4 regions of the Priestia sp. 10L35 genome follow, and region 1 is predicted to be linked to each of the others. Evidence: riboswitches for the same ligand, from Rfam matches in the RefSeq annotation. Region 1 holds a riboswitch; each other region holds the start of a gene.
The links. Region 1 has a riboswitch for S-adenosylmethionine ahead of AC1DEF_RS16360 (trans-sulfuration enzyme family protein). Riboswitches for the same ligand answer to the same signal wherever they lie in the genome.
Positions count from the first base shown of each region.

Region 2: it holds a riboswitch for S-adenosylmethionine, as region 1 does, so the genes downstream of both, metE (5-methyltetrahydropteroyltriglutamate--homocysteine S-methyltransferase) here and AC1DEF_RS16360 (trans-sulfuration enzyme family protein) in region 1, are expected to answer to the same signal.
Region 3: it holds a riboswitch for S-adenosylmethionine, as region 1 does, so the genes downstream of both, AC1DEF_RS04705 (hypothetical protein) here and AC1DEF_RS16360 (trans-sulfuration enzyme family protein) in region 1, are expected to answer to the same signal.
Region 4: it holds a riboswitch for S-adenosylmethionine, as region 1 does, so the genes downstream of both, AC1DEF_RS17440 (hypothetical protein) here and AC1DEF_RS16360 (trans-sulfuration enzyme family protein) in region 1, are expected to answer to the same signal.

Region 1 covers NZ_JBFTKA010000004.1:149,973-156,104, forward strand. Annotated here, with positions in the region: gene AC1DEF_RS16355 (trans-sulfuration enzyme family protein) at 168-1,349, opposite strand; gene AC1DEF_RS16360 (trans-sulfuration enzyme family protein) at 1,333-2,478, opposite strand; SAM riboswitch class I at 2,550-2,667, opposite strand; gene AC1DEF_RS16365 (hypothetical protein) at 2,835-3,497, opposite strand; gene AC1DEF_RS16370 (spore coat protein) at 3,567-4,619, opposite strand; gene AC1DEF_RS16375 (CotH kinase family protein) at 4,849-5,934, opposite strand; gene AC1DEF_RS16380 (CotG/ExsB N-terminal domain-containing protein) at 6,106-6,132, shown strand, end outside.
Region 2 covers NZ_JBFTKA010000003.1:742,487-748,618, reverse strand. Annotated here, with positions in the region: gene AC1DEF_RS15220 (sugar porter family MFS transporter) at 1-1,192, shown strand, start outside; gene AC1DEF_RS15215 (hypothetical protein) at 1,337-1,471, shown strand; gene AC1DEF_RS15210 (metallophosphoesterase family protein) at 1,768-2,643, shown strand; gene AC1DEF_RS15205 (hypothetical protein) at 3,065-3,316, shown strand; SAM riboswitch class I at 3,396-3,506, shown strand; cobalamin riboswitch at 3,586-3,774, shown strand; gene metE (5-methyltetrahydropteroyltriglutamate--homocysteine S-methyltransferase) at 3,925-6,132, shown strand, end outside.
Region 3 covers NZ_JBFTKA010000001.1:916,730-922,861, forward strand. Annotated here, with positions in the region: gene AC1DEF_RS04675 (GtrA family protein) at 1-95, shown strand, start outside; gene AC1DEF_RS04680 (DUF6044 family protein) at 133-1,818, shown strand; gene AC1DEF_RS04685 (glycosyltransferase family 2 protein) at 1,831-2,820, shown strand; gene AC1DEF_RS04690 (hypothetical protein) at 2,930-3,370, shown strand; gene AC1DEF_RS04695 (GNAT family N-acetyltransferase) at 3,452-3,898, shown strand; gene AC1DEF_RS04700 (hypothetical protein) at 3,911-4,207, opposite strand; SAM riboswitch class I at 4,329-4,430, shown strand; gene AC1DEF_RS04705 (hypothetical protein) at 4,494-4,838, shown strand; gene AC1DEF_RS04710 (DUF1540 domain-containing protein) at 4,939-5,097, shown strand; gene alaP (alanine permease AlaP) at 5,415-6,132, shown strand, end outside.
Region 4 covers NZ_JBFTKA010000004.1:358,777-364,908, forward strand. Annotated here, with positions in the region: gene AC1DEF_RS17420 (GNAT family N-acetyltransferase) at 1-52, opposite strand, end outside; gene AC1DEF_RS17425 (CotG/ExsB N-terminal domain-containing protein) at 166-585, shown strand; gene AC1DEF_RS17430 (VOC family protein) at 733-1,530, shown strand; gene AC1DEF_RS17435 (M20/M25/M40 family metallo-hydrolase) at 1,549-3,162, opposite strand; gene AC1DEF_RS17440 (hypothetical protein) at 3,632-3,874, opposite strand; SAM riboswitch class I at 3,943-4,044, opposite strand; gene AC1DEF_RS17445 (M20 peptidase aminoacylase family protein) at 4,107-5,261, opposite strand; gene AC1DEF_RS17450 (GNAT family N-acetyltransferase) at 5,309-5,815, opposite strand.

The DNA.
Region 1 (6,132 bases):
TGTAAAGACGAACAAATGGGATAAAGGAGCTGAACCGCTAGAAGCAACGAAATAGATGAAACCTACGTTCACCGTGACAACAAAAAACAAGAACTATTAATCAGTAATTTTGATTAATAGTTCTTGTTTAACTTTAACTACAATACTTTTGTCCCAGTCTCTTTTCTTTATTTAATTAACGCCTTTTCTTCTAAGCTTTGAAAAACAGCGTTAAAGTCTTGCTTCAAATCCTCAAATTCCTCTAACCCTACTGAAAGGCGAAGAAGTGAATCAGTAATTCCTTTTTCTTCACGCACTTCTTTTGGGATACTCGCATGAGACATTGTTGCAGGATGCGTTAGAATGGATTCAACTGCACCTAGACTAACGCCAATTGAAGCCAATTTGACTCCTTGTAAAATATGTCGCGCTACTTTTTCATCCTGTACTTGGAAAGAAATCATAGCTCCGTATCCATTTGCTTGTTCTGAAATCAGTTTGTGGTCCGGATGACTTTTTAAGCCCGGGTAGTATACACGGCTCACTAGAGATTGTTCTTCAAGCCACTTTGCAAACTGCAGCGCTGTTTTTAACTGCTGATCTAAACGAACTTTTAATGTCTTAATTCCTCGAAGCAGTAAAAAACAATCCTGCGGTCCTAAGATAGCACCAAAAGCATTTTGTACAAACTTTACTTCTTCTGCTAGCTTTTCATCGCTTACCACAACTAGACCGCCAATGACGTCACTGTGACCGCTGATATATTTTGTAGCACTATGAATCACAATATTTACACCAAGGTCAATGGGCTGCTGTAGATAAGGTGTTAAAAACGTGTTATCCACAATTGTAAGGAGGTTGCGCTCCTTCGCCAAACTTGCTACTGCTTTAATATCCGTTACCTGCAAAAATGGATTTGAAGGGCTTTCGATATAAATAGCCTTCGTATCTTTTGTGATAGCTTCTTCTACTTTCTCAACCTTCGTTGTATCAACAAAAGTTGTTTTGATACCAAACTTTGAAAATAATCGTGTTAATACACGATATGTCCCGCCGTACGTATCATGTGAAACTAAAATTTCATCCCCTGATTCAAAAATAGATAACACCGATGAGATAGCAGCCATACCTGATGAAAAAGCAAAACCAGCGTATCCATTTTCTAGCTGAGCAATGGTGTTTTCTAAAGCCTCACGAGTTGGATTTCCTGAACGAGAATAGTCATAGCGGCCGTTGTTCGTCTCATCTTCTTGGTTAAATGTAGATACCTGATAAATAGGTACGTTAACCGCTCCAAAATGACCGTCAATTCCTGTATTTGCATGAATTAAGTTCGTACCAAATCTATGTTTATTATTGTTGGTATGCATCAAATGCCTCCTTCAAATCTTTAATTAAATCATCTGCGTGCTCAATTCCAACTGATAACCGCAGTAAACAGTTTGTTACTCCGACACGATTTCGAATTTCTTCCGGAATATCAGCATGTGTTTGACGAGCTGGGAATGTCATTAAACTTTCCACGCCTCCTAAGCTTTCTGCAAATGTAATAACTTTGACATTTTCTAAAAGTACTGACACGATGTCAGGGTGTGAGACAGCAAAAGAAATCATGCCTCCAAATCCAGTTGCTTGTTTCTTCATGATTTCATAGCCTGGATGTGTTTCAAGACCAGGGTAATACACTTTTTCCACGAGATCATGAGCAGTAAGCCAATTTGCAATTTTCAGTGCGTTTTCATTATGCTTTTCCATACGAAGCGCTAGCGTTTTAACACCTCGTAATAACAGCCAGCTATCCTGTGGACCTAAGATTGCCCCAGCTGCATTTTGATAAAAATGAATTTTCTCTCCTAAGCTACTACATCGAGCGACTACAAGACCAGCAACTACATCATTATGACCCCCAATGTATTTGCTTGCACTATGTATCACAATATCTGCTCCAAGCTCTAAAGGACGCTGATAATAAGGGGACATGAAGGTATTGTCAACGATGGTAAGTAAATCATGCTGTTTGGCTAACGCAATTGCTTCGGGCAAATCAGTCACGTGCATCATTGGATTCGTAGGTGTTTCAATAAATAAAGCTTTCGTATTGGGACGAAGCGCATCTTTTACTTGTTCGAGATGGGCTGTGTTGACGTACGAAACAGTAATTCCTTGCTCTGAAAAAATTTCATTTAGTACTCGGTACGTTCCTCCGTATAAATCCTCTGATACAATTAAATGATCTCCGTTTTTAAATAGTGCTAAAACTGCCATTACACCCGCCATTCCTGAAGCGAATGCTACTCCTACTTCTCCTTTTTCCAAAGCAGCAATTGCTTCTTCCAATGCTGTACGAGTAGGATTTGCCGTACGTGCATAGTCAAATCCTGTACTTTGTCCTAAAGCAGGATGAGCAAATGTTGATGCTTGGTAAATGGGGGTTGTAATAGAACCTGTTGAAGGGTCACGACCTACTCCTGAACGAACTAATAAAGTTTCAATTTTCATCTATTTCTCTCCTTAACTCAAAATAAAAAACACTCTTCACAGATGGAAGAGTGTTCGTTTATACACGATTTCTCTCATCTGTTAGAACAATACTGATGTTCCACAGGAATTAGCACCGTTCAAATGAATGTTTCATTTGATGGTTGCCGGGCATCGCAGGGCCAGTCCCTCCGCCACTCTGGATAAGAGTTCTATATAATTGTTGGTGGTTAACGTTTGTTGTTAATAACTTTAATAAAGATTTTCTATATTGTCAACATAATTTTCTAAAAAATTTAAATCATCTCATTTGTTTATTCAATATACTTGTCCTGATAAACACATAAAAAAAAGAGACGAAAGCGAGGTCTCTTTTTCTAAGGCAAGTGTACAGATTTTACGTGAGCTAACTTCCAATACATACTTTCTCCATTTGCCGTAATTAGTTCAACAATATTATTAGAAACTTCTTTAAGTACGCCAATCTTTTCTGATTGATCCCCTAAATCTAATACGACCAGCTGATTTTCATATTTTTTAAGCTGCTCTTCAAAGTTTCTGACAAAAGGTGCAGAGGCGGGCCTTACGGGGAGCTCTTTGTCACTTAAAGAATAAGGGGTTAACTCATTACTGTAAGGGGTAAGCCATTTCAAATGATGCAGAGAAACAAAGACATTTTTATACACTGGAGAATAAAACACAAGATAATCATTCAGCACGCTTGTGATATAGCCATGCAATGATTTCCCTCCCGTTACATAAATTTCAATAAATTTCCCTTTTGCCTGCTGTAAAATATTACGATAAGAAATCCGCTGACTTTCTTCTATCAAATTCTCTTCTATTTCACGTAAAACCGTATAGTCTTCTTCCGATACTTCCCGCAAACGATGCATGTGTAAAAGAGGAATATACAAATAATCATGTCCATTATACAAAACCATAATATCTAATCCAAGATCAATAAGTCTGCCAACAAATGTCGTTTTACCTGAAATATCCAACTCCACAATTTTATTGATATAATGATTCATACTCATACTCATTCTCCTCCTTTTTCCTATATGTTAGAAAAGGTGCTTTATAAGCACCTTTTATGTTCCATTTCATCATGCTTTCCAACGATAATTTTTCGTTTTAATAACTTTCTCGGCCGGTGCTGAAGAGCGTGAACCGGTACGGCGTCCTCCTGTGCGTCCACCCGTACGGCGTCCTCCCGTGCGATCTGTGCGTCCTCCCGTGCGGCGTCCTCCCGAGCGATCACCTGTGCGGCTTCCTGTACGTTCTTCTGTAGACTTCGCAGCTTCAGCCTCTCCATTTTCTTCTGTTTCTTCATTATTTTGATTGTTATCGTTTTGCTTAAAAGCCCCTTTTGCTCCCACACAAATGGTTTTAACGTGTCTTGGCTGTAAGCGTAATACTTGATTATTCTGCACAAGTGTAAATGTACCATTTCGGCTTTGTACTAACACGCCCTCTACAGCTTCAGGTCCTCCATTATTGATTGATACCCATTTATGAGAAAGGTGGGCAAAAAGATCGTTAAAGCTTTTGGATTTCATATATTCTGGTTCTTGGCTCACTAAGAGTTCATTTGCAGATTGACTAGTTTGATCTCCATTGTTGTTTTGATATTCACTCACACTCTTAACGTGTTCAGTATTAATATAGACGACACCGTCGTCCTCTGTGAGTAATACTATATAAGCAGATTCAAATGAACCTAAGACATCAAGAAGCTGACCTGCTTTTTTCTCAGGTCCACCTTGGTTAACCTGCACATATTTAGTTTTCATCAATGATAAAGTTGTAGCAAAAGTTTTTCCTCGATATAATTCTAATTCTGCGCTAATTCCAGTAAACGTTTGTGCCGAATTTGACATAGTATCTTCAGTGATACTTTTCACATGCGCTAAGTGATAATATACAAGTGTATATTCTTGTTGATTATTATTTTGATTGTTTTGGTTGTTTTGGTTGTTTTGGTTGTTATTTTCACCATTATTGTTATTATTGTTATTGTTGCTTTCCACTGCTAAGATTAAATAATCTGATTGCACGTCAACCAAATAACCTGTTTTAGATTCAGGTCCTCCACGATAAACGGTCACCACTCTTCCTTTTAGGGGTTTGAAGTGAGAAGAATAGCCTTTATCAGGCATTTGTATATTTCGGCTGCGTTTTTGGCTTGATTTTTGGCGTAGATTTTGATTTTGCCCTTGTTCTTGGCCATAGTAATAGTTACTCATTGTTTTTCCTCCTTATTAGTTATCCTTATTGGTCATTCATACTGTATATATACGTATCATGTACAGCTATTGATTTCCTGCATTTGCCTATTATTAACAAAATCCACTGTTGCCTATAAATTGCCTATAAATCTACCTCTTTTTAAAGAGTCAAAAGGTTATTTTCAATATATGCTGTTCGTTCTTTTATAAAAGACAGCATAAATTCCGGTTCTTTGTGAAATTGTTCCAAGTTATCTTTTACGTAAGGATCTTTTAATACATAAGGAGCAATATACTCATGCAGTTGATAAATGATTGGTTTCATGTATTCTATTGTAAATTGATTATTTAGAACATTGTTCATTTTTTGAATATACCGCTTTTTAATGCTGTTCACGGCCAGTAAGCGAGCTGTAAGCGTATTAAATCCTTGTGCGCGGACATAGTCTCCTTCCATTACTTTTCCATTTACATCTCTTCCCCAAGTTGCATCATAATCCCATGGAATCAGTTCAAAGCGCCCGCTTTCATGATTTAGATAGAGGGCATAGTTATGGACAAAACCGTCGTAATTCTGCATACAAATAATACCGACTAACCAAGATAAGTAGCGGTCGACGTTCAGGTACTTCTCAATATTCTGTTCGAATTCCTTATTTGTCCACGTATTAAGATTAAATATAAACTTTTCTAATTTTTCCTCATCCCCTTCTTTCACTGCTTTATCTTCATATCCAGATAACAAAGTTGTTTTCGGCCTTTTATCCAAATCGCTCATCAAAGAAAAATTAGCATCTCCGTCCACTGCATAAAATATGGATCCATCCGCTAAATTTCTTTTTTTCAAAAATAGTTCATCTACCGATTCGAGTTGAAGATATATTCCTTCATTTTTCCCATTAATCTTAAGAGTGACAAACTGAGAATGAGGAGATAAAACGTCTAAAGAAGAGAAAAAATCGAGGGACAATTTGTTGCGCATAAGCGATGGATCTTTGTATTCAGCGTTTAGGTGTATTTCTTTGGCTCGCTGAAATATTTTTGGAGAATAAAATTCAATATAATATGACTTTTTTTTCATCTTCCGAATGTGGGAGCCTCTTAGCAGCAAATCAATATCGTAGCGTTTTTTGTTAAACTTCATCGTTGCCTGAACCGCTTCTTCTGACCAAATATCTCTTTGTATTTCCTTTAAATCTTTTACATTCACAAACAGAGCGTATTGAGGGATTTCTTTTTGCTTCATTATTCGACCACCTTTCTTCAATTATTAAAGTATATGAAGGGTAAATTCTCCATGATACCCCACCTCATCAACTATTTGCGCAAACTCCACTTTTGACTCATATCAAGGACAAGCATCAGTGCGTATTCTATTAATGCAAGACCTAGTCCAATTGACAAGGAGGTTTTTGTATTGCATATTACACCTGAAAAAATTAAA
Region 2 (6,132 bases), on a different contig from region 1:
CGGATTATTAGGCGATAAGTTTGGAAGAAGAAAGTTAATTTTAATTTCGTCGATCATCTTTCTTTTAGGCTCCATCGGTTCCGCGATTGCACCAGAGGAAATTACGTTAACGATTGCGCGCGTCTTTTTAGGTACAGCAGTAGGAACGGCTTCTTCTTTAGTTCCTGCCTATATGTCAGAAATCGCACCTGCTCATATTCGCGGGAAGCTTTCAGGTTTAAATCAGCTAATGATTGTAATTGGATTATTATTAAGCTATATCGTAGCCTTTATTTTTGAGCCGGTTCCAAACAGCTGGCGACTCATGCTTGGCAGCGCCGGTATTTTTGCGATTGTATTATGCATCGGTATGATCAAGCTTCCAGAGTCGCCGCGCTACTTAATTAAAAATGGAATGCCAGATAAAGCGCGTGAAGTGTTGCGTACGCTTCGCCGCTCAACAGCTGAAGTAGAAGCTGAAGTGTCTGAAATTGAAAGCGTAGCTGTGCATGAACAATCAGGCATTAAGCAGCTGTTTCAGAAAAAGTTTCGTCTAGCTTTAATTATCGGCGTCGGAATGGCAACTTTTCAGCAGATTCAAGGCTCAAACTCAATTGTTTATTATGCAACAAGCATTGCACGTCAAGTTGGTTTAGCCCCGCAGGTAGCTGCTGGTTTTACGGTTATTGTTGGGGTAATCTTCGTCGTGACAACACTTATTTTTCTGCAGTTTGTCGATAGATTCAACCGCCGTACCATTCTTACGATTGGCGGCGCGGGTATGGCTCTTTCATTTTTCACACCGGCTATTCTAGGAGCATTAGGCGTTAATGAAGTCGTTGTTAACTGGGTTACGTTAATTGCTCTTTGCTGCTTTATCCTTTGCTATGCGTTTTCTTGGGCACCGCTTACGTGGATCATTGTAGGAGAAATTTTCCCGCTTTCTGTACGTGGAATCGGTGCTGGGATTTCATCTGCTTTTAACTGGACAGGATCGCTGGCAGTAGGGCTTGTGTTCCCAATTTTAGCTGATCAGTTTAGTTTGGGCGTTATCTTTTCAACGTTCGGGATCATTTGCATTCTCGGTTTATTCTTCATACGTTTTGTAGTTGTTGAAACAAAAGGACGTAGCCTAGAGCAAATTGAAACGGACATGGCAGCTCGGTCTGGAAGAAATTCTGTAAGTCCAGTTGAGCGTAATAAATATGTTTAATTGTCGTAAATGTTTTAAATGTAAGATGCTGAGATAAAAGTATTTTAGCTGAAGTGAAAAACGAACCACTAATCAAACACTTTGATTAGTGGTTCGTTTTTTTATGGTGAACGCAGGTTTCAGCTGTTTCGTTTCTTCTAGCAGTTGATTGGAGAGCAAGGCGAAGACTCCTGCGGGACAAGCGGAACAGATGAGACCCCCCAGGCGCACAAGCGACGAGGAGGCTCATCGGCCGCCCGCGGAAAGCAAAGCCTTGCACGGAAATCAACTGCGGGGTAACAAGCGGTTCAGCTCATGTCGGCCTTTGTTCGTCCCCAGCCTCTTTCTTATTAGTAGATACAGAGAGTTCATCTTTTACCCTGTCCTATTAGTGCCTAATAAAATGGAAAGATAGGTTAGCTTATCATAATGTAGACTTTAATAGATATTCATAACTAGCAATTTCTAAAACGAAAGCTAAATGTGCGTTCTGCTTACAAGAAGGTAGTGACCATCATCAACAAATTCTCATATAAATAAGTAAGCTTGTTTACTTTTAACTAAATTTATTTATTAATAGGGGGATTAACTAGTTGATGAATTTGACGCTTCATGAACGTTCTGAAAAGTTATTAAAGCAAAGAATTAAACAATTAAATCCGAGAGATCCATTTAACTTTGTTTTTATGGGAGACAGCAGAGGTGACGGACCAAACGATAATTGTTTCACGATGAGCGGTGAATTTGAGCTTGTGTTAAAAAAGGCGGTGGAATTGAACCCGCTGTTTATTATTCATGGGGGAGACACCGTCTATACAGGGAAAAAAGAGTATTTGGAGCACTTTGTTAAGGTTGTTGAAAAAATCGCCCCAAACATTCCTATGTTTGTATGCGTAGGGAATCATGATGAACTGTACCTTGATGAAAGCAATCTCGAAAACTTCAGAGCCACTATCGGAAAAGTACACTGGGTTATTGATATTCCTGTCTTTAACTTCCGGTGCATCGCATTAAATAATGTCATCAGTCCCAAAAATAAAATATATGGATTTACAGATAGAGAGCTTAATTATTTAGAGCAGCAGCTAGAGGATGCTCCTCGTAATACCGTTATAGCCATGCATGCGCAGCCAAATATCGGTCGGTGGACAAACCTTGAAGGGTTTCCTGTAACGACTCCTCAAAGTCAAGAGTTTTTTGATTTAATTCAAGAACACCGCGTGAAAAAAGTGTTAGTCAGCCACGTGCATGCGTATGACGAGCAGTTTATTAGAAAAAACAGAAACGGGTCGTTTACGCTTGGAAGAGGCACTGATTTTGTATTGTCAGGAGGCGCCGGCGCTCCCCTTGATTTTGAGCCGCCTTTAATTTTAAATAATTATAATTTTACGGAATTTTTTGTAAGCAGGTACGACATTTTAGGTCCTCTTCTTTGGAAGGATTTTGGACGACCTCGAAGAAATTGTTTGTAAAAACAAGAAAGTAGAAAGTTAGGTTCAAAAAAAGAGGCTGGAACAAAAGGGTTTTAGACGAAGTGAAACGAATCATCGATCAAGATGTGTGATTAGTGGTTCGTTTTTTTGTTAAGGCAAACGTAGGTTTCATGTGTATAGGTCTTTCTAGCAGGTGATTGAAGGACAAGGCGAGGACCCCTGCGGGAAAACCGTACATAACTCTTAACGAAACCTTGTAGCAGAAGGCTCAGTCAAACGTTATAATAGATAGTGAATAATGATATATTCTCTATATTTGTCATATATTTGTATTACATATGTAATTGAAGAAAAACATTCACTTGATATACTGTTTAATGACTTAACTTTATCTTAAAATTTACAGTGAACTGCCTGTTTATAGAGGCTTAGAAGATACACAGCAAATGGAGGAGCTATCATGGCAAACGAAAAGATGCAAGAAGGACTTAATCGTTTTATTAAGGAAGATTTAAATGACCTTTTAGGTAGACTGTTCCCTTTAATGGATCGGGAGTGTGCGGAAGAAAAGAGAATGCTTATCGAAACCGCGGTAGAGTACATCTATTCTTCAGGGTATCATCAAGGAGCAAAAGACTTGATCGAAACACATCGAAAAGATGATTACAAATTGTTAAGGCAAAAATTAGCGTCAGCACCTCCTGAAAACTGATTTTTTAAAATTTTTTTTGACAACGTAAATGTAAGGTGTTAAGATAACTCTAAATTCAAAACATTATAAACAATTAAAACTCTTATTGAGAGAGGCGGAGGGACTGGCCCTGTGAAGCCCGGCAACCATTTAACAATTTTGTTAAAAAGGTGCTACATCCTGCAAAGCGTACAGCTTTGAAAAATAAGAGAGGATTTCATAGATACTATGCCTCTCTATTCATGATATAGAGGCTTTTTATTTTATGTGAAGGTGTTTTGAATAAACAATTTCATAGAAATGCATCAGGTGCTGTGTAACGAATGTACGCAGCTTAAAAGGGAAGACCGGTGAAAAGCCGGCGCGGTCCCGCCACTGTAATGGGGAGCAACTTATTAACCACTGTTTCATTTTGAAATGGGAAGGGATAGGAAGCGATGAACCTAAGTCAGGAGACCTGCCTGTTGTATGCACTTAAGCTCTACGGGATATAGAGAGGAGTGAGGAATACGTGTTGAGAAAAACAGGCTATCTCAACTTTAGTTAAGTATGCGTATCATCTCTCTTTTTATTTCGAAAAGAGAGATTTTTTAGTTTACCGATAAAAAAATATACAGGGAGTGGAAAAAATGAGCAGTGTAAAAAGTTCGAACTTAGGTTATCCAAGAATTGGTGAAAAACGAGAATGGAAAAAAGCGCTTGAGCAGTTTTGGGCAGGAAAACTAGAGAAAGATATCTTTCTTCAAGAAATTGAAGCTCTTCGTCTAGCGCATCTAAAAAAACAGCGTGACGCAGGAATTGAATTGATTCCAGTCGGCGATTTTAGCTTATACGATCATGTGTTAGATACAGCTGTTATGTTTGGTTTGGTGCCAAAGCGCTTTGATTATGACGGGGGAGCGGTATCGCTTGAAACGTATTTTGAGATTGCGCGAGGAACAAAAGGTGCGGTAGCCTCTACGATGACAAAATGGTTTAACACAAATTATCACTATATTGTACCAGAGCTTGAGGAATGTACGCCGGCACTTGTAGAAAATCGCCCGCTTCAATTTTACAAAGAAGCAAAACAGAAGCTGAATATTGAAGGTAAGCCCGTGATTTTAGGTCCAGTAACATTTGTGAAGCTGTCAAAAGGATATAAAAAAAGTGAGTTTAAAGAAGTAGTTGAACAATTTGTTCCGCTTTATGCAACTATCTTAGCGGAGCTGCAAGCAGAAGGAGTAGAGTGGGTACAAATAGATGAGCCGGTTTTAGCTACAACGCTATCAAAAGAAGACCTGGCGCTTTACACAGAAGTCTATCAAACTTTGAAGGAAGCGGCACCGAATGTAAAAGTCATTTTGCAAACGTATTTTGACAGCGTTGATCACTACAAAGAAGTTGTGTCTCTTCCTGTTGAAGGAATCGGTTTAGACTTTGTGCATGACCGAGGCGAAAATCTCACTGCGCTTAATAAATATGGTTTTCCGACTGATAAAGTGCTGGCAGCAGGAGTGATTGACGGACGAAACATTTGGCGTGAAAATTTGGACGAACAGCTTTTAACAATCAGTGAAATTGAAGAAGCTGTATCAAAAGATCGTCTAATCCTGCAGCCTTCATCAAGTCTGCTACATGTTCCTGTCACGGTGAAAAATGAAGAGACGATTGATCCAGTATTGAAAAATGCGCTCTCTTTTGCAGATGAAAAGCTAAAGGAAATTACGCTGTTAACAAAAGCGGTGCAGCAAGGAAAAGAAGCAATAGAAGAAGAAATAAGCGTAAGCAAACAGGCAATTCAAGCATTAAATGGTTCATCTTTTCGAAATCATCAAGACGTGCAAAAAGAGCTGAAGCAGCTGCACAGCTATAAAGCAGAGCGACAAGCGCCGTTTGACGTACGTCAGCGCGTTCAGCAAGAAGCTTTTCAACTGCCGCTTCTTCCAACGACAACGATTGGAAGCTTTCCGCAAACAAAAGAAGTGCGAAAAGAGCGTCTAAAATGGCGTAAAGGCGAGTTAAGCGATGAAGCATATGAAGCGTACATTAACGAGGAAATAAAAAAATGGATTGAAATTCAAGAAAACATCGGCTTAGATGTCCTTGTGCACGGAGAGTTTGAGCGTACGGATATGGTCGAATACTTCGGTGAGAAATTAGGAGGCTTTCAGTTTACGAAGTTTGGCTGGGTGCAATCTTACGGTTCTCGCTGCGTGAAGCCGCCGCTTATTTACGGAGATGTATCGTATGAGCAGGCGATGACGATCAAAGAAACGGTCTACGCACAGTCTCTAACCAATAAGCCGGTTAAAGGAATGCTGACGGGTCCGATTACGATTTTAAACTGGTCGTTTGTGCGTGATGATATCCCGCGCTACGACGTCGCAAATCAAATTGCGCTTGCTCTTAGAAAAGAAGTAGAAGCACTTGAAAGTCAGGGCATTTCAATGATTCAAGTAGATGAACCGGCGCTGCGTGAAGGACTGCCGTTAAAACGAGAAAACTGGGACAGCTACTTAAATGCTGCGGTGTATGCGTTCAAGCTAGCGACGGTATCGGTGCAAAACGAGACGCAAATTCACACGCATATGTGCTATTCGGAATTCGAAGAAATTATTGATGCGATTAAAGCGCTTGATGCCGACGTGATTTCCATTGAAACATCTAAAAGCCACGGCGAATTAATTTATGCGTTTGAAAAACATACGTACAATCAAGGAATTGGACTTGGCGTATATGATATCCACAGCCCGCGCGTACCGAAGCTTGAAGAGCTTCAGCGAAACATTGACCGCGCTCTAAAGGTGCTTGATCCTGCATTATTTTGGATTAATCCCGACTGCGGCCTTAAAACA
Region 3 (6,132 bases), on a different contig from region 1:
TAATTGGAACAGGTCTGTATACACTTTTAAATTATACGGGTCAAAAATATTTTGTATTCAATACAAAAAAAGAAGCAGTCGTCGTACACGATTAGCTTCTAGCAATTATGAAATGGAAATAGGTGTTAACAGATGAAGAAAGAAACAGCTATGAATAAAGAAAAAACATTGCTTATTATCGCTTTCCTTTTGCTGCTTGCGTATGTATCTCCTATGTTTTTGCTCGGGGAAAATTCACATATACGCGTGCATGATAATTTAGACTCAAATATTACGTGGTATAAAGTTCTGCATCGAAGCGGAGAGCTGTTTGGCTCCAGTCATGCCGTATTACCTCAAATTATTAATGGATTGCCGAGGAATACGTTTGGAACAGAATTTAGCGGTATTCAGTGGCTGTATGGTTTATTTCCGACCATGCTTGCGTACAGTCTCAGCCAAACGATCACGCGCGTATTTGCTTTAATTGGAATGTACTTATTATTAAAAAAGCATTTTATTAAAAGTGAGGATGCTTATGCGATTCGAGTGCTTGTATCACTTGCTTTTGCACTTACGCCATTTTGGCCTTCGGGCATGCTGAGTACATTAGGACAGCCGCTGGCGCTGTGGGCGTTTTTAACCATTCGAAACCGCGAAGGAACGTGGAAGGAATGGCTTACTCTTTTATTACTTCCGTTTTACGCGAGCTTTGTTCTAGGATTTTTCTTCTTTTTAACGGCGATGGGAATGCTGTGGCTAAGAGATGCAGTTAAAAAACGAGTTTGGAATATTCCTTTTTTAAGCAGTATTGCAGCGATGACTGCTGTCTTTCTGCTCATTGAATACCGTCTTGTTGATTCTCTTTTATTTCCCGAGGCCCCGACGAGTCGAAATGAATTTTTAAGCTCTACTCTAAGTTTCGGACATTCCGTTCGCCTTGCTTTTAAGAACTATACGCTTGGACATACACATGTAATGACACTTCATACTTTTGTCATTTTGCCGCTTTCTTTTATTGTACTGTGGATTGTTGCTCGGAATCAGAAAGGAAAGCTTGAAAAAACGTTTTTGCAGTTATTTATTCTTAATCTCCTACTGTCGATTTGGTATGCGTTTTGGTTTTATAAAGGATGGGAGCCGTTAAAAGAAAAATATCAGCTTTTTAATACGTTTAACTTTGCTAGATTTCATTTTTTACGCCCGCTCATTATTTATTTGATGTTTGCAGTTGGCAGCTATGTTTTATGGAAACGGAGCAAGGCGTGGAAAAAGTTTGTGTGGGTGTGTTTGATTTTACAGCTGCTTGTGTTATTTATAGCGAACCCTGAGCTTTATTATCGCTACAATCACGAGCCGTCAGTCAAAGAATTTTATGCTGTCCATCAATTCGATGAAATCAGCAGATATATAGGGAAACCTAAATCATCTTATCGGGTAGCAAGCATTGGGCTTCATCCATCAATTGCTCAGTATAACGGCTTTTATACGCTCGATACGTATAACAACTTCTATCCGTTAACGTATAAACATGAGTTTCGCAAAATCATTGCCAAAGAGCTTGATAAAAATAAAAAGTTAGAAAGTTACTATGATCACTGGGGCAACCGCTGCTATGTGTTTGTTAGCGAGCTAGGGAAAAAATATGATTATCGAAAAGACTCAACGAAAAAAATCCGTCATTTGCAGCTTAATATCAGCCAATTTAAAAAAATGGGCGGTCGCTATATCTTTTCAGCTGTGCCAATCGAAAATGCTGAAAGTGACGGTTTGCACTTTTTAAAAGCGTTTAACGATAAACAGTCCGCTTGGAAAGTGTATGTATATGAAGCAAAGTAAGGGGGCAATAACATGAACAGACCTATTTTAACGATTGTTGTTCCATGTTACAACGAAGAAGAAGTATTCACAGAAACATCTTTTCAATTAACTACTGTAGTAAAAGAACTGATAAATGAACGTCTTGTATCAAGTGAAAGTACCATTTTATTTGTAGACGATGGAAGCAAAGACAGCACGTGGTCGCTTATTGAAAAAGAAAGCTGCAGCAATTTGTTTGTAAAAGGGTTGAAGCTAGCGCGGAATGTAGGACATCAAAATGCTTTGCTCGCAGGACTAGAAGCAGCCCATAAGCAATCTGACTGCGTCATTTCTATTGACGCAGATTTACAAGATGATATCAGCGTTATTCGTACTTTTATAGAGAAATATTGGCTCGGGTATGAAGTCGTATATGGTGTTCGAGACAGCAGAGAAACTGATACATTTTTTAAACGAACCACGGCAGTAGGGTTTTACCGTTTTATGAATAAGCTAGGAATTCAGCTCGTTCAAAATCACGCCGATTTTCGTCTCATGAGCAAACGTGCTCTTGGTGAACTTATGAAATATAAAGAAGGCAACGTCTTTTTACGAGGCCTTGTACCATTAGTAGGATTTCGCTCCACGGAAGTCACATATGACCGCAAAGAACGGACAGCGGGCGAATCAAAATATCCGTTAAAGAAAATGCTTGCTTTTGCATTTGATGGAATTACATCTTTTAGCGTAGCGCCGATACGCTTATTGACGCTGCTTGGAGGAGCTTCTTTTCTCTTTAGTATTGCGTTTGGTATTTATGCGCTGATTCAAAAATATTTAGATCATACGCAAATCGGCTGGACGTCTCTTATTTTATCAATTTGGCTTGTAGGCGGCTTGCAGCTAATGGGAATGGGTCTTGTCGGAGAATACATTGGCAAGATTTTTAACGAAGTGAAACAGCGTCCTAAATATGCGATTGAAAGAGATTTATATACAAAACACTCATTAGACAAACAAAAAGATTTGCTTATGCATTAATTTAAGAAGCTTCTCCTAAATGGAGAGGCTTTTTTTGTTAAAGCGTTTATCATAATTTTTGAGTGAACAGGAAATGCTACTACTAAAATTTCTAAGGAGATCAAAATCTATGAAAAGACTATTTTATACAGTCAGCACTTTTTGTTTTGTTTGGCTTGCTTTTGCAGCCATTCATGTCAGCGCTCTTTCGATTGAGAAGCTTCCAATGAAGAAATCATCTGAACAATGGTCGGTTGAACTGACAAAAGCGAGCATGACGGGAGATAATCAGCTAAAGTGGAAAAATAACGTCTATCATACATATGGATTAACCGTTGAAAACATTGGAAAAGACGTAGAGCGCGTGCAGGTCCAAGCTTTTCGGCACGAAGGAAAAAACAAGGCGAAATACAGCTTGTTTTCTCCTATTGAAAGGTCTAACTTAAGCAAAAGCGGTCAGCGTTTTCGCTACGCGAATTTTGCTGTTCCTGGAAAAGCGGCAAGTTTAGACATTATGATTAACTGGACGGACGAACGAGGCAATCATCAACAACATTTTGAATTTAAATAAAAGTCTTCGCTTAGGCGAAGACTTTTTTTGCAGGAATTTATCCTCGCATGTGGAAAACGAACACGAAAGGAGAGATCCATAATGATTGCAAAAGCTACTGAAGAAGAATTACAGGAAATTCGGATGAAATCTGCTGATGCGCTGTTTGAAGGAACGATGAAGCAGTTTCATCCGTCAGCTGAACGCGTAAATGAACTAGTTGGTAGTGCCTTTGAAAAAGGCTGTTATTATTTAGTTTCAAGACAAGAAAATAAACTCGCAGGCTGGGGTCTTATCGGCCCATCTACCGACTTCTTTTCAAAAGAAGAAATTGGCTTTATCTACGAATTATATGTTGTACCCGAATACCGCGGGCAAGGTTTAGCCAAGCCGTTAATGCAAAAAGCAATTGATGAATTGTCTATCAAAGGATACCCTGAAATCAGACTCAGCGTTCATGCTGGGAATTTTGCACAGCATGTGTATCGTGAACTTGGCTTTGTAAATAAACAAATATCAATGAGCTTCCAAGTGGCAAAACGTCCGTAACGTTGATGAATGTCAGCGAGTCCATAAAACATAAGATGTTATACATGCGATGAGGTTCGGTAATGAAAGTAAAAGTAAATAAGTAGCCCAAACAGCGCCTTTATCTAGTACTTCAACGGCTCCTCCAGCTGTATTGTCTGAGGAGGGGGGGGCTTCAAGCGCGTTCATAATCAAAGCCGCTGCTGCTAAAATAATCCCTCCAATACTTCCGGTTGTTTTGACAATTGCAATATGGAAAGTAGATGAAAAGGCAATGCTGAGAAGCAGCAGCAAGCTTCCCAAAAAAGCAGATAACATATATCGTTTCATGTGCTCACCATCCTTTATGAAAGCATACCATATTTTACTTCTTTTTTCTTTTTATTGAAAAGCTATTGACGTAACCTATAAAACATATTAGAATAGTCAGAAATAATTTAAAAACGAAATATTCTTATCTAGAGAGGTGGAGGGACTGGCCCTTTGAAACCTCAGCAACCACAATTATTGAATGGTGCTAATTCCAGCATAGCCTAGCTCTGACAGATAAGAAGAGGAATCTTTTTCTATGATGAAATCCTCTTCTTAGGAAGAAACATTTCGTATAGAAAAGGTGATGACATTGAATAATACACAAACGAATTTATGCATTAATGATTATTTAGATCTATACTTATTAGCAAAAGAAATAAAAGACGAAACGTGGCAGCAGGAAATTTTAGCCGCGCTAAAAACGCATCAAAATCGTTCATTTGAAGAAAAACAATCCGCCCTAGTTCAAGAGATATGGGAAGATTTTAAACAGTTAAATGAAGATATTTCTTTTACGTATCGCTTAATTCAAGAAGAGCCAACTAACGAACAATTTCAGGCTAACTTAAGGCACTTGAGAGAACGGCGGATTACGCTGAGCCGTGAGTTATATTTAGCTAAAAAACAGTATGTTGAACACACGCAATAAAAAGATCCGCTTGAGAAACAAGCGGTTTTTTTGCGTAAAAATGTTAGAATCGTTATATTTCGGGTAGTAAATAGATAAGACAAGCAAAGGAGGGATAGCAGTGGCCCAAGGTGTATTGTGTGAAGTGAATGAGTGCATGTATTGGAAATCCGGAAATAAATGCAGTGCAGAGTCCATTTACGTTGTGAGTCCTGAAAGTAGTCACCATGTTTCTGAAACGGAAGAACCTGGCTGTAAAACTTTTGAACCCGCGAGATAAATGCTAGTTTTTATAAAAAAGCATAAAATGAACGATGCGCTGACGGAATTGAGTCGGCGTTTTTCTATTTTTTTAAAATACTATTACTTAGGTGCAATAATAAATACATAGTAAAAAAGCAGTGCCTATGTCTAATTGTGCGTTTAAACAAAATGATAAGATAATTTTTTTGTTTTTCGACAAAAGAAAAGTGAGAGAAAGGTGATAGAATACAAATATACAGCCTAGCTGTCTTTTAGCACAAATTTATATGAAAGCGCTAACAAAAAAGGCTGTGTTCATCTCGTTTTGACAGATTGGAAAAAGGGGAGACGTTTATGCAGGGGAAAACTCAGGGGAAAGAATTGAAACGCGGGTTAGAAGAAAGACATGTGACGCTGATGTCCTTAGGAGCAGCCATAGGGGTAGGACTGTTTCTTGGATCTGCATCTGCTATTAAATTAGCAGGGCCAGGAATATTATTGGCGTACGGATTTAGCGGAATGATTATGTTTTTTATTATGAGAGCACTTGGAGAAATGGCGATTCAAAAACCTGTTGCAGGTTCATTCAGCAAGTACGCACGCGACTACTTAGGGCCGCTTGCTGGTTATTTAACAGGTTGGAACTACTGGTTTTTATGGGTTGTAACATGTATGGCTGAAATTACAGCCGTTGGTATTTATATGGGGTATTGGTATCCGGATGTACCAAACTGGATTTGGGCGTTATCGGCGCTTGTCATTATGACAACGGTTAACTTCTTAGCTGTTAAGGCATATGGTGAACTGGAATTTTGGTTTGCACTTATTAAAATTTTAGCGATTGTATTAATGATTGCCGTTGGATTATTAATGATTGTGTTCGGAATCGGCAACGGCGGCGTTGCGACTGGTATCAAAAACTTGTGGGACAACGGCGGACTGTTCCCGAACGGATTCAAAGGTATTTTGCTGTCGCTGCAAATGGTCATGTTTGCGTATTTAGGAATTGAAATGATCGGCGTTACCGCGGGAGAAGTGAAAAATCCCGAAAAATCTCTAGCAAGAGCGATTG
Region 4 (6,132 bases), 210 kb from region 1:
CTACTATTTGAAGAGCGATATCTACTCTTTGATGTTCGAGGATTTGAAGCATGAAAACCACTCCATTTCTTTCACAAATTTAGACAAATTCCATGTTTTCACTATATCCAAACGCCTTCCTTGTACATATTGTATTATATACCGAATTAGCCAGGAGGTGTTTATATGCATATCACTGCTGAAAGAATTAGAGAAGCAACAGAAGCGATTGCTTCTACTGAGCTTGAAACGTTTATGTACCAAGAGCCAACTGCTCTTCACAGACGCTCTCGTCGTCGTTCTACTCGCCGTTCTACTCGCCGCACTACTCGCCGCACTACTCGCCGCACTACTCGTCGCACTACTCGCCGCACTACTCGCCGCACTACTCGCCGCACTACTCGCCGTTCTACTCGCCGCACTACTCGCCGTTCTACTCGCCGTTCTACTCGCCGTTCTACTCGCCGTTCTACTCGCCGTTCTACTCGCCGTTCTACTCGTCGTTCTAGCCGTCGCCGCTGTCGCTGCGGTTCACCTTGCTGCTCATACCCATGGTTTAATAAATCATTTGGCTGCTGCTTTAAAGGGCATGGCTGTCGTCGCTAAATAAATCTAAAGCAAGTCGAGTTTAAAACATACGCGGCTTGCTTTTTTTAAGATTTTTATTTTACATAATCATTCGTTTTACTCTTCTTGAAAAGGAAAACAACGTATAATAATGGGAAAGAATCTCTCTTAAAAGGAGGCCTATCCATGCACTTATCTTTTGATCATCTTGTTCATTTTTCACCTGATCCTATTAAAGCTCAGAAAGAACTAAACGAATATGGAATAAATGTCATTAAAGGCGGCATCCATGAAAAATGGGGCACTTTTAACACGTTGGCTTATTTTAACCTCAGCTATATTGAATGGCTTGGGCTTAGAGATATCGCGTTAGCTCAAAACGTTACAGATAATGACCTTATTCAGCAGCTTGTTAACGAACATACACCGCTTGGTCATTTTGGCCGATTTGCACTTCGTACAGATGATATGGATTTGCTGATAAAAGAGCTGGAAAGCAAGAACGTCACTGTAAAAGGCCCTGTAGCGGGTTCTCGCCAAACCAATGATGGAGAAAGACTTCAATGGAAAATGTGTTTTATTGAAGCTGACCACGATTCCCTGCCTCTTCCTTTTTTTATTGAATGGGGTGAACCAGAAGAAAAACGCAAGCCAAAGCTAGCGGATCTTTCTTCCCACCAAGCTGGTCAGCTGCAGCTAAAAAATATTTACTGTGCTGTACATAACCTCGAAGAATCCATCAGCAAGTGGACGAAACTGCTGGACGTTCAGTCTGGCGAAAGCTACAAAGACTCTTTACTTGATGCACGTTGTCAAAAACTATATGTCAATGGAGGAAACCTTATTTTTTGCAGCGGAACACAAGGTGTTGTCCATGATACATTAAAAAAAGTTGGAGAACGTCCATTTTTGGTTGAATTGGATCACGCTCTAACACCGCAACAAATTACCGTACAAGGAGCTTTTTTTAAATTCAACAAATAAACATCCGCGGACGGATGTTTATTTGTGTGCTTCTTTTATAGCTTGATAAATGAAATGAGGCAAAATTTCAAAGGAATACTGAACGTCTAATCTTTCGGTCCATTGATGCGCATCTCTTCCCAGCGGTCCAATGTTCAGCACCGGCATCTTCAGCTCCTCTAGCTCTTCTAACGGGATATGATACCCTTTATTCCATAGGGGCATATTGGCTACTAACGTGTTAAATGTATGAAGCGGATGCTGCAGGCTGGCATAGCTTAAATCCGAAATTCCGCCAAAATAGCTTTGTTCAACTAGCTCCAATTGGAATTGCTCTTTGGCAGTTGCCTGTACGTTTGACAAAATCTCTTGTACAAACGGATCATCATGTGAACAAACGGCCGGATAAAAAGGCGGCGTAAAAAATAAGACCATCATCGGAGCTGCTTCTTTACATAAACCAGCTAAAGAGTTTACTAATTTAATGGTTTTATTTCTGTCATCCTCCTCTTGTGCCAAAAGTGCTGCTTCCATTTCGTGCACATATTTTTCGCCGTGCTGTTTGACTGCATGAGTATAAAGTTCTTCATACGTCCATACGTTCACGTCAAGAGATGAACCCTTCATTCCCTCAGCGTACTGCCTAGCGGCTTTATTATAATGTTTTTTTACATTCAAAGCCGCTTTGTCAGCCGATTTCAACAGCAGATCTGTTACTTCTTTAAGAGAGCGGTTTAACATAAATAAATTAAATAATACAACGGCAGAGTGCGGAACTTGAACTGAATACTCTTCTTTTAAATCTTTTTGTATCAGCACCGTAGGAGGTGGACTCGTTTCATCTCTTACTTTTTCGCAAAAATCAACGTTTAATTCTATTTCTTTTGTTAAATAAGAAGCTAGTAAATTAGCATTTAAACCAGCTAGCGGTTCCCCTACATGAGTTTCTTTTCCATAACACAAAAAGCTTGGCATGATTTTTCCAATCGATCCTGAGTACACATAGTTCGTTTGATCTCCAGGATAGCGGCTGAACACCGGTTCTGCATTTAGCATGAGAGAAAAATCCAGCTGATGTTTGCGGGCAAGTTCTAAAAGAACAGGCACTGCTTTTCTCATCCCAAGCGAATTTACTTCTTCATCCGGTACCGACAGCAGCAGGATGTTTCCGTCAAACTCTCCGTTGCATGCTCGTTCAACCATACTGATATGCAAGGCAATGCCTGCTTTCATGTCCATCGTTCCTCGGCCAAAAAGCCAGTCTCCTTTTATCATATCTTTTTGTACGTGCGCCGGAACTTGTTCCATATGGTTATAAAAAGTACTCGTTAATGTATCAGCGTGAAAAGCATCCTTTTTCCACTGTCCATAATCTTGTACATCCACTACATCGTAATGACTTACTAGTACAACTGTTTTATTCGTATTTTTCCCTTGAACAAAAGCTGTGACAATCGATCGCCCGTCTCCTGTTGAATGAAGCTCGACTTGCTCGTTTTTTTGAAAGTAAGGCAGCTTCAATAAATACGACGCTATCGATTCAGCCATTTCCACTTCTGCCATCGTTCCTGTCACGCTAGGTATAGAAACCAATTCGCTTACAAGTTTTTTTAACTGTTCTTTTGTTTGATACAAAGATGTTTTGTTCGACATACCCTTCATCTCTTTCCTTTTTCTAAATTTTCTATCAAACAAAACCATTCGTCAATCCCTTTGACAGAGACCCTTTCATTCTATCCCTATGTATCATAGTATGGCGCTGCCTTTATGCACATGATAAAAAAAGAGTGCGCGGCTAGGGATAGCACCGCACACTCTTTTTTTACTTTTGGTCATCTTCTAAAAAATCTAGGATACGATCAATAAGCTGTTCGCTTCCTGCATCGTTTCCGTGTTCAAGAGACATTTCCATTTCAATGCTCCTTTCATAAAATATTCTTGTTTTATAACATACCACAATTCATTTCGAATGTAACCTTTAATTTGTGTAAAAATTTCGACAATTTATGATTAATTTTAAAACCTAGTGAGTATTGATTATACCCACCAGATTCTTTGCTTGTCAAAAACCATGCTTTCTATTTAAAAACACTTAAAAAATAGAGGCGCGAGCAGACTTCTTCTATAAAAGACAGCCTACTCGCTCAAGCTTGGAACAGCATGATGAATAAATTTCTAGTTCATTTGCTTTTTGTATATCTTTAATATCTATGCCTACAGCATATGTACGAACATGGTTTTCGACCACAATTTCATAAAATGTTTCTAACTCACGATAAGCTACTTGATAATGCTTTCCTAATAATTTCACTGCTTCCTTTAATGCTTTCTCTCCTGTATGTGCTGCAACTGCTGTATGACTCATAAAACCCTCTCCTTTTAGAAAAATAAAAAAAACTCATTTTGCTTTGATGCAAAATGAGTTTTTCACCCGTTTTATCACCCAAAGCACATGCTTTGCTGGTAGGAGCACCTTACATTCGTAGGTTGCTGTGGAGTCAAAGAGCCAGATCTCTCGTCCACTCGTGATAACTTTTTAATTTAAAATTTATTTTATCAAACAATTCCATCCGCGTAAATAGAAAAATAAAAATATTTTAATTTTTTCGGTAATGGAATGAATTCAAAAAATGAAAGCTTAGATTAGCAAAATAAGAAGCTGCTACAAGTAATGCCTCTTCATTTAATGAAAAAGAAGGATGGTGCCATTCATATTCTCCAGCTGTACCCATCCATACAAAAAATCCTGGTACATGCTGCTGATATACGGCAAAATCTTCTCCTCCAGGCGATTGTTCAGCTTCTACGACTTGATAACTAAGATCCTCTGCCGCTTTAATAGCCAGTTTTTCCAGCTTATCATCATTGTTGACTACAGGAAGATATGGATACCATTTAACGTCTACTGAAGCCCCGAAAGCTGCGCCAATCCCTTCAGCAGTTCGTTTCATAAGAGCCGGTATTTTTTCTCTCGCTTCTTCTTGAAAGGTACGCACCGTTCCTTCAAGCGTTACTTTGTCAGGAATGACGTTCCACGAGCTCCCTCCGTGGATTTGAGTTATGCTGACAACAACATTTTGAAAGGGGCTGAGATTACGGCTGACAATGGTTTGTAAACTAGTAACAATTTGACCAGCAGCAGCAATCGGATCTATTGTTTTTTCAGGAATACCCGCGTGACCTCCTACTCCTTTGACGTCAATTTCAAAACGATCAACGCTTGCCATTAAAGGTCCCGGTTTGATACCAATGGTTCCTACAGGAAGATCCGGTTTGTTATGCATCCCAAATATCGCTTCCACTCCTTCGAGCACACCTTTTTCAACTAGCATTTTTGCCCCTGAAGCCGTTTCTTCGGCTGGCTGAAAGATAAATCGAATCGTACCGCAAAGCTCCTGCTGACGCTCTTTAAGAAGGATAGCTGCTCCGATTATAGAAGCCGTATGAAAATCATGGCCGCACGCGTGCATAACACCGTTCACTTCAGAAGCAAATGGCAGATTGGTTTTTTCTTCAATTGGCAGCGCATCAATATCAGCTCGAATAGCGATAGTAGGTCCCGGCTTTCCTCCTACAATTTCTGCTACTGTCCCTACGTCTAATTGGAATGCATCCGCTATAGAAATATCATAGTGCTTTAACCACTTTTTAATACGTTTAGTTGTTTCATATTCTTTCATTGAAAGCTCTGGAAACCGGTGCAGCTCACGGCGTATGTCTATTAACTCATTTAGTAGTAATTGATCTGTCATATTTATCACTCTTTCACATTTCTTAATTTGGATCACTTCTCTATCTTTTACGACAAAGAGTGTACCTTATTGAATTTTTTATAAAGAAATACGGTCGTATAACCTTCTGCAAGGCGCTTTTCTTTAGCTTGAACATATCCTTTTCGTTCATACATCTCAACTAACCAAGGATGTTCTTTTGCTGTTCCTAAAGACACACCTGGTGATTTAAACATATTTTTTATTATCTCTTCCTCTACTAGATGCAGCAGCTTAGATCCAACGCCTTTCCTGGCAAACGACGGGTCTACTGCAAACCACCAAAGATGCGGAACAGCAAACGGACCTGGATGTTCTCCCCAAGGCATTCGTATAGACACAGTTGCAGCGATTCTTTTATCTTCTTCATATACATAGCAAAGGTTTTGAGAAATATTTTTCTTAACGAGGGCAAGATCAGCAGTAGCTGCTAAGAAAGGAATGCCTAGCTCTCGAATAGGCTTATATGCTTGTAGAGTTAAGTTCAATAAGTTATCTGCGTCGTCATTTGTTGCCAAACGGAATTCATTTTTCATCTCTTCGTCTCCTTATGTAGTGCTTAAATATTTTATTTAACTTATAAGTTTACTAAGAATTAAAAAAGACAGACTGCCGCCTTGCGTACTCACTATACAACTGCTTTTATAACGTGTCAATTCTATTTATCGTTTTCTATAAAGGGTATAAATAAAACAAAAGAGATTGAGACATAACTAAATCACTCCAAGCTGACGATGAAGAAATGGGATACATGAGCTGGACTGTTTGTTACACCGCTGTCGATTTCTGTGCAAACCTTCGCTTTCCGCAGGCGGCAGCTAAGCCTCCTCGTCACTTATGCTCCTGGGTGGCT